2 regions of the Stenotrophomonas sp. 99219_Sma genome follow, and region 1 is predicted to be linked to the other one. Evidence: predicted binding sites of a transcription regulator. Region 1 holds the regulator's gene; the other holds the start of a gene.
What was found. The regulator HrcA, encoded in region 1, represses chaperone genes, less so after heat shock. The targets are predictions, from matches to a motif close to TTNGCACTCNNNNNNNNNGAGTGCNAA.
Positions count from the first base shown of each region.

Region 2: the regulator HrcA is predicted to act here: its motif matches at 2,850-2,876, upstream of ACZK13_RS18860 (co-chaperone GroES).

Region 1 covers NZ_CM151117.1:1,782,164-1,786,632, forward strand. Annotated here, with positions in the region: gene ACZK13_RS08255 (LysR family transcriptional regulator) at 1-72, shown strand, start outside; gene recN (DNA repair protein RecN) at 194-1,855, opposite strand; gene hrcA (heat-inducible transcriptional repressor HrcA) at 1,971-3,035, shown strand; gene grpE (nucleotide exchange factor GrpE) at 3,099-3,614, shown strand; gene dnaK (molecular chaperone DnaK) at 3,792-4,469, shown strand, end outside.
Region 2 covers NZ_CM151117.1:4,137,570-4,142,038, forward strand. Annotated here, with positions in the region: gene ACZK13_RS18850 (LysR substrate-binding domain-containing protein) at 1-696, shown strand, start outside; gene groL (chaperonin GroEL) at 785-2,434, opposite strand; gene ACZK13_RS18860 (co-chaperone GroES) at 2,516-2,803, opposite strand; gene ACZK13_RS18865 (endonuclease) at 3,155-4,469, shown strand, end outside.

The DNA.
Region 1 (4,469 bases):
CTGCCGCTGCGGGTGCGCGCCTTCCTCGATTTCCTGGTGGAAACGGTGGATCTGGCGCGGCCACGGGGGTAGTGCCGGCCGCTGGCCGGCAACCTCATGATCTTCGTTCACCTGTGTTGGGTTGCCGGCCAGCGGCCGGCACTACCTCGCGCGTTGTAGATCCACGCCATGCGTGGATAACCGCGAACAGGCCTCAGACCTGCAGCAGCTTGCGTGCGGCGGCACGCGCTTCCTTGCTCACTTCCACGCCGCCGAGCATGCGCGCCAGTTCTTCCTCGCGCGCCTTGCTGTCCAGCTTTTCCACTGCGCTCTGGGTCATGCCTTCCACCGGGGCCTTGCTGACCCGGTAGTGGGCATGGCCCTTGGAGGCGACCTGCGGCAGGTGGGTCACGCACAGCACCTGGCGCTTCTCGCCAAGGGCGCGCAGCTTCTGGCCGACGATGTCCGCCACCGCGCCGCCGATGCCGGAGTCGACCTCGTCGAACACCATGGTCGGTACCGCATCCAGGTCCAGCGCGGCCACTTCGATGGCCAGCGAGATGCGCGACAGTTCACCGCCGGAGGCCACCTTGCGCAGGGCGCGCGGTGGCTGGCCGGCGTTGGCCGCCACCAGGAATTCCACGCGCTCGGCACCCTGCGGGTCGGGCTTGCCGGCGTCCTGCGGCTCCAGTTCGATCAGGAACTGGCCACCGCCCATGCCCAGCTCGGCGATGATGCCGGTGGTGGTGGCCGACAGTTCGGCAGCGGCGCTGCGACGGCTGGCGGTCAGCACCTCGGCCTGTACGCGCCAGGCCGCAGCGGCCTTGTCGATTTCGCCGGCCAGGCGCTGCAGGCGTTCGTCGGCGCCGCGCAGCTGTTCGACTTCGGCATGCATGCGCTCGCGCTGCGCGCCCAGCTCGTCCATCGGCACGCGGTGCTTGCGGGCCAGGTCGTGCAGGCGGCCGAGACGACGCTCGTTCTCCTCGAACTGCTCCGGGTCGGCGTCGAGGTCGTCATGCACGCGGTCCAGCAGCGACAGGGCTTCGTGCAGCTGGATCGAGGCGTTCTCGATCAGGCCGTCCACCTCGCCCAGGCGCGGGTCGTGTTCGATCAGGCGCGACAGCTCGTGGCGCACCTGCTGCAGCAGGTCCAGCGCGGAACTGCCGTCGTCGCCATTGAGCTGGTTGCTGGCCGCCTGGCAGGCGCTCAGCAGGGCGCTGGCGTGGGCCTGGCGGCGGTGGCTGGCACCGAGTGCGACGATCGACTCCGGTTCCAGATCTTCGCGGTCCAGTTCGCGCAGCTGGTGCTCCAGGAAGCCGATCCGGTCACTGACGTCGCCCTGTTGCGACAGCGCCAGCGATTCATCGACCAGAGCCTGCCAGGCCGCGGCGGCGCGGCGCACCTGGCGGCGCTCGTTCTCGTTGCCGGCATAAGCGTCCAGCAGGGCCAGCTGCGACGGGCGCGTCAGCAGGGCCTGCTGTTCGTGCTGGCCATGGATCTCCACCAGCAACGAGGCCAGGTCGCCCAGCTGGGCCAGGGTCACCGGGCGGCCATTGATCCACGCCCGCGAACCGCCATCGGCGCGGATCACGCGGCGCAGCTGGCACTGTTCCTCGTCGTCCAGCTCGTTGTCGGCCAGCCACTGGCGCGCGGCCTGCAGCTGGTCCAGCGCGAATTCGGCGGAAAGTTCGGCGCGCGCAGCGCCGTGGCGGACCACGCCACTGTCGGCGCGCAGGCCGGACAGGAAGCCCAGCGCGTCGACCATCAGCGACTTGCCGGCGCCGGTCTCGCCTGAAACCACGGTCATGCCTGGCCCGAACTCCAGTTCGGTGGCGCGGACGACGGCAAAATCCTTGATCGAAAGATGTCTGAGCATGGGTAAGGGGGTATCAGCAGCCGCGCAACGCTAGCACGCGGGCGAGGGAGGTCCAATGACTTGCCAAGGTGATGCGCCGCCATTATCTAGTGTCCGTGTCTCACAGGTTGATTCCATGCACGGTTCTCCCGACCAGCTTGCCCCGCGTGCGCGCCATCTGCTGCGCACGCTGATCGCGCGTTACATCCAGGACGGTGAGCCGGTCGGCTCGCAGACGCTGGCGCGCGTGGCCGGCCTGGAGGTCAGCCCGGCCACCATCCGCAACATCCTCGGCGACCTGGAAGACCTGGGGCTGCTGGCCTCGCCGCACACCTCGGCCGGGCGCATCCCGACCGCGCATGGCTACCGGGTGTTCGTCGACAGCCTGCTGCAGATGCAGCCGCCGGGCGAGGGCGAGCTGGCCCGTCTGCGTCAGGAGCTGGCCAGCGGCGGCAGCACCCAGGCCCTGCTCGGCAGCGCCTCGGAGCTGCTGTCGGCGATGAGTCACTTCGTCGGCGTGGTCAGCGCGCCACGGCGCGAGCAGTTCGCCTTCCGCCAGATCGATTTCGTGGCGCTGGACGGGCGCCGGGTGCTGGCGATCCTGGTGTTTGCCGACAACGAGGTGCAGAACCGCGTCATCGAGACCCGGCAGGAGTTCGCGCCGGGCCAGCTGGAGCAGGTGGCCAACTACCTCAATGCGCATTTCGCCGGCCTGCCGATGGCCGAGATCCGCACCCGCCTGCTGCTGGAGCTGCGCGATGCCCGTTCCGAGCTGGAGCAGCTGCTGGCGCACAGCATCGAACTGGCCGAGCAGGCCCTGCAGCCGGCCGCCGACGACATGCTGGTGGCCGGCCAGACCCGCCTGATGGGGGTGCAGGACCTGTCGGACCTGGAGCGCCTCCGCGAACTGTTCGAGCTGTTCTCCAGCAAGCGCGAGATCCTGCAGCTGCTGGAGCGGACCATCCAGGCCCCAGGCGTGCGCATCTTCATCGGCGAAGAGACCGGGATGATGCCGCTGCAGGGGGTCTCGCTGGTCACCGCCCCGTACACCGCCAATGGCCAGGTACTGGGCGTGCTGGGCGTGATCGGCCCCAAGCGGATGGCCTACGACCGCATGATTCCGCTGGTCCAGGCCACTGCCGATGTGCTCGGCGCGGCCTTTTCACCGGCCGGGCGCACTCCCGGAACATCCGACGCTTGAAACGCAGCATCCCGCCCACACTAGGGTGGGTGGAGGCGGAGATTGACCGCCAGGGACCCAGACATGAACCACGAACATCCAGATATCGAATCCCAGCAGACTGCCGCCGATGCGGCCGCCGCCGCCGGCGTCAACGACGAAGTGGAGCGCCTGCGCGCCGAAGTCGAGCAGATCAAGGCCGATGCGCTGCGTGAGCGCGCCGACCTCGAGAACCAGCGCAAGCGTGTTGCCCGTGACATTGAGCAGGCCCGCAAGTTCGCCAACGAGAAGCTGCTTGGCGAGCTGCTGCCGGTATTCGACAGCCTGGATGCCGGCCTGAAGGCCGCCGGCGACGACCCGCATCCGCTGCGCGAAGGCCTGGAGCTGACCTACAAGCAGCTGCTGAAGGTCGCTGCCGACAACGGCCTGGTCCTGCTGGACCCGATCGGCCAGCCGTTCAACCCGGAACACCACCAGGCGATCAGCCAGGTGCCGACCCCGGGCGCCGCCCCGGGCAGCGTGGTGACCGTGTTCCAGAAGGGCTACCTGCTCAACGAGCGCCTGCTGCGGCCGGCGCTGGTGGTGGTGGCCGCCGATTGATCGGCCGGGCCATGCCCGGTCCCGGTCGTGCCAGGCCATGCCTGGCAAGGTTTTCCAGGCGCTGAACACAGCGTTCGGGAGGTGGCTTGAATGTTCCACGAGCCTCCCCCACATCGTATTCATCCACCGGCCGAGCGGCCGGACTGACCCCAACAAGCATCCTCAGGAGTCTCCCCCATGGGCAAGATCATTGGTATCGACCTCGGCACCACCAACTCGTGCGTGGCGATCATGGACGGCGGCAAGGCCCGCGTCATCGAGAATTCGGAAGGCGATCGCACCACCCCGTCGATCGTCGCCTACACCAAGGACGGCGAAGTCCTGGTCGGCGCCTCGGCCAAGCGCCAGGCCGTGACCAACCCGAAGAACACCTTCTATGCGGTGAAGCGCCTGATCGGCCGCAAGTTCACCGACGCCGAAGTGCAGAAGGACATCGCGCACGTCCCGTACGGCATCCTGGCCCATGACAATGGCGACGCCTGGGTGTCGACCAGCGACGGCAAGAAGATGGCCCCGCAGGAAATCTCGGCCAAGGTGCTGGAAAAGATGAAGAAGACCGCCGAGGACTTCCTCGGTGAGAAGGTCACCGAAGCGGTCATCACCGTGCCGGCCTACTTCAACGACAGCCAGCGCCAGGCGACCAAGGACGCCGGCCGCATTGCGGGCCTGGACGTCAAGCGCATCATCAACGAGCCGACTGCGGCTGCGCTGGCCTATGGCCTGGACAAGGGTGACAACAAGGATCGCAAGATCGTGGTGTACGACCTGGGCGGCGGCACCTTCGACGTCTCGGTGATCGAGATCGCCAACGTCGACGGCGAGAAGCAGTTCGAAGTGCTGGCCACCAACGGCGAC
Region 2 (4,469 bases), 2.3 Mb from region 1:
GATCAGATCGCACAGAGCCTGCAGACACTCGAACGCTGGGAAACACGGTGCACGCTACGCATCAGCGCGGCACCGAGCTTCGCCGCACAGTGGTTGGCGCCGCGACTGGGCGGGTTCAGTGCGTTGCATCCGCAGGTGGACGTGCAGCTGGACTCGAGCGCGGCGTTGGTCAACCTTCGCCGCGACGGCGTGGACATCGCGATCCGTCATGGACTGGGCCGCTACCCGGGGCTGCATGCCGAGCATCTTCTGGCGCCGGTGCTGCTGCCGGTGGCCAGTCCAGCATTGTTGGCCGGCGCACCGACGGTCAGCTCGGTACAGGATTGCCTGCAGCTGCCGCTGCTGCAGGACGCCGACCGCAGCGACTGGCGGCTGTGGTTCCAGGCACTGGATCTGCCCGTCGATGAACGACTGGAGCGCGGCCCTGCGTTCGATGACGACCTGTTGCTGATCCGCGCGGCGGTGGCCGGGCAAGGCATCGCCCTGGTGCGCGACATCCACGCGGCCGAAGAACTCGCCAATGGCCGGCTGCAGGTGGTGATCGACCAGCCCTGGCCACAGGCCTTCGCCTACTACGCGGTGACGCGTGCGGACGGCGAGGCCAACGCTGCGATACCTGCTTTCATGACCTGGTTGCATGCAGCACTGATGACGCCGCAGGAAGCAGGCACACACACCCTGCAGGACGCAGGATAAGTCGCTCGAAAAGCGATGCCGTTGCGGCCGGCCACAAAAAAACCCCGCCTTGCGGCGGGGTTTTTCATTGCGGGGCGAACGTGGGGACTTAGAAGTCCATGCCGCCCATGCCACCCATGCCGCCCATGCCACCGGCGCCACTCATGGCCGGCTCGTCCTTCTTCGGAGCTTCGGCAACCATGGCTTCGGTGGTGATCATCAGGCCAGCGATCGAGGCCGCGTTCTGCAGCGCCGAACGGGTCACCTTGGTCGGGTCCAGGATGCCGAACTGCAGCATGTCGCCGAACTCGCCGGTGGCGGCGTTGTAGCCGAAGCTGCCGGTGCCTTCCTTGACCTTGTTGATGATGACCGACGGTTCTTCACCGGCGTTGGCCACGATTTCGCGCAGCGGGGCTTCCATCGCGCGCAGGGCGATCTGGATGCCGTGGTTCTGGTCTTCGTTGGCACCCTTCAGGCCGGCCAGTGCGGTGACCGCACGGACCAGGGCCACGCCGCCGCCCGGGACCACGCCTTCTTCAACGGCTGCACGGGTAGCGTGCAGGGCGTCGTCGACGCGATCCTTCTTTTCCTTCATTTCGATTTCGGTCGAAGCACCGACCTTGATCACGGCAACGCCACCGGCCAGCTTGGCCACGCGTTCCTGCAGCTTCTCGCGGTCGTAATCCGAGGAGGTGTCCTGGATCTGGGTCTTGATCTGGCCGACGCGTGCGTCGACGGCAGCCTTGTCACCCACGCCATCGATGATGGTGGTGTTTTCCTTGGAGACCTGCACCTTCTTGGCGCGGCCCAGGTCCTTGATGGTGGCCTTTTCCAGCGACAGGCCCACTTCTTCGGAGATCACGGTGCCGCCGGTCAGCACGGCCATGTCTTCCAGCATCGCCTTGCGACGGTCGCCGAAACCCGGAGCCTTGACGGCCACGACCTTGACGATGCCACGGATGGTGTTGACCACCAGGGTCGCCAGCGCTTCGCCTTCAACTTCTTCGGCAACGATCAGCAGCGGCTTGCCGGCCTTGGCGACGCCTTCCAGCACCGGCAGCAGGTCACGGACGTTGGAGATCTTCTTGTCGTGCAACAGGATGAACGGGTCATCCAGGTCAGCGGTCTGCGACTGCTGGTTGTTGATGAAGTACGGGGACAGGTAGCCGCGGTCGAACTGCATGCCCTTGACCACGTCCAGCTCGTTGTCCAGGCCCGAGCCTTCTTCAACGGTGATCACGCCTTCCTTGCCGACTTCCTTCATCGCGTCAGCGATGATCTGGCCGATCGACTCGTCCGAGTTGGCCGAGATGGTACCGACCTGGGCAATCGCCTTGTCGTCGGCGGTCGGCTTGGAGATGGTCTTCAGCTCGGCAACGGCGGCCACGACGGCCTTGTCGATACCACGCTTGAGGTCCATCGGGTTCATGCCGGCGGCAACGGCCTTGGCGCCTTCGCGGATCAGGGCCTGGGCCAGCACGGTGGCGGTGGTGGTGCCGTCGCCGGCGTCGTCGTTGGTGCGCGAAGCAACTTCCTTCACCATCTGCGCGCCCATGTTCTCGAACTTGTCAGCCAGTTCGATTTCCTTGGCGACGGACACGCCGTCCTTGGTGATGGTCGGCGCGCCGAAGCTCTTTTCCAGCACGACGTTGCGGCCCTTCGGGCCCAGGGTGGCCTTGACGGCATTGGCGAGAACGTTGACGCCGCGCACCATGCGCGAACGGGCGTCTTCACCGAAACGAATATCCTTGGCAGCCATTGCGATTACCTCGATGTTTGCACCGGGCCGGGCCCGGCGACGAAAGGGGATGTCTTACAGAAAAGCAGGTCGCGCCGAGGCTCAGCCGATGACGGCGAGCACGTCGTCTTCGCGCAGGACCTTGTACTCGACGCCTTCGCTCTTGTACGAGCTGCCGGCGTACTGGCCGTAGATGACCTTGTCGCCGACCTTCAGCGACGGAGCGCGCACGCTGCCGTTGTCCAGCGGCTTGCCCGGGCCGACGGCCACGACTTCACCCTTGGTGGACTTTTCCTTGGCCGAATCCGGAATGACGATGCCACCGGCGGAGATTTCGTCGGCTTCGATCGGCTTGACCACAACGCGGTCGTGCAGCGGCTTGATGCTCATGAGAGACCTCTTAAGTTATTGATTGGTCTAAAAAAGTCCGGCGATGTTAGCAGTCGCACCAGACGAGTGCCAGCAACGCGCGTGAAAAAGCCCGACAAGTCGGGAGCACGACAGAGATGGAGACCTCCACAGACCTTTCAAGGGCTGATCCCGAAATTTTTCTCGGGACCGGGAAACCTGCCTCCCTGCGTGGACGCCTGTATAGGGATGCAGTGCGGCAAGCCAAGGGGGCAAGGGGTGCTATTTAGTGATAGATGTCCCACTGTCAGATATCTGACGTTCATTTACGACAAAGTGTCACTGGATCGGCCTTAGGCTCGGCCGCGCATTCCCAATCACAAGGAGTAGTCGATGCGATTGCTGTCCCCGCTTGCCGCCGCCTGCCTGCTGGCGCTGGCCGCCGCGCCGGCCCAGGCCGAAGTCTTCATCAACGAACTGCACTACGACGACAGCACCGCCGCCGGTGACGTCGGCGAAGCCATCGAAGTGGTCGCTACCGCGGGCGAGGACCTGTCCGGCTACCGCCTCTATCTCTACAACGGCAGCAATCCTTCGGCCGCCACGGTCTACGCCAACAATCCGGTCCCGGCCGGCACCGCCGCGGGTTGCGGCAGCGCCACCCTGGCCGTGGTCAGCTACCCGACCAACGGCCTGCAGAACGGCCCGAACGACGGCATCGCCCTGGTCGATGCCAGCGGCAAGGTGGTCCAGTTCCTCAGCTACGAGGGCGCCATCACCGCCTCCGGTGGCCCTGCCGCCGGCATGACCAGCCAGAACATTCCGGTGGCCGAGACCAACAGCACGGCCCCGGGCACCTCGCTGCAGCTGACCGGCAGCGGCAGCCAGTACGCCCACTTCACCTGGGCCGAATCGGCCAAGCAGACGTTTGGCAGCTGCAACAACGGCCAGACCTTCAGCGGGGGTGGCACCCCGGGCCCGAACACGCCGCCGTCGGTCTCCACCACCACCCCGGCGCAGGGCAGCAGCACCTTCCCGGCCGCCGCCGACCTGGAAGTGGTGTTCAGCGAGACGGTGAACCTGGCCAGCGGCGCCTTCGCCCTGAGCTGCGGCACCTCCGGCAGCGTGCCGCTGACCTACCCGGCCAGCGGCCGCAGCGTGAAGCTGTCCACCAACACCGCGCTGGTGGCCGGTGAAGCCTGCCGCTTCGACATCCGCGCCGCGCGCATCACCGACCTGCAGGGCGCACACCCGGCCGCCGACAGCCGCATCGCCTTCACCGTGGCCAGCACCGGCGGCAATCCGGACCCGGGCAACCCGGGCGTGCCGGCCGGTTACTACTCCAAGGTCAATACCAGCAGCCCCAGCCAGCTACGCTGCTCGCTGCACGCCACCATCAAGGGCCACACCGCCTACCCGTACAGCGGCTCGGGCACCAGCACCTGGACCATCCTGGAAATCGCCGACGAGGATCCGAACAACAGCGGCAGGATCCTGGATGCGTACCGCAACCGCAGCTACGCCAAGGTGACCGACCGCGCCGGCAGCGGCGGCGGCCTGAAGTACAACCGCGAGCACACCTGGCCGAACTCGCTGGGCTTTGCCAGCACCACCGGCGACAAGGGCCTGCCGTACGCGCCGTACACCGACACCCACATGCTGTACCTGACCGACGCGCAGTGGAACGCCGACCGTGGCAACAAGCCAT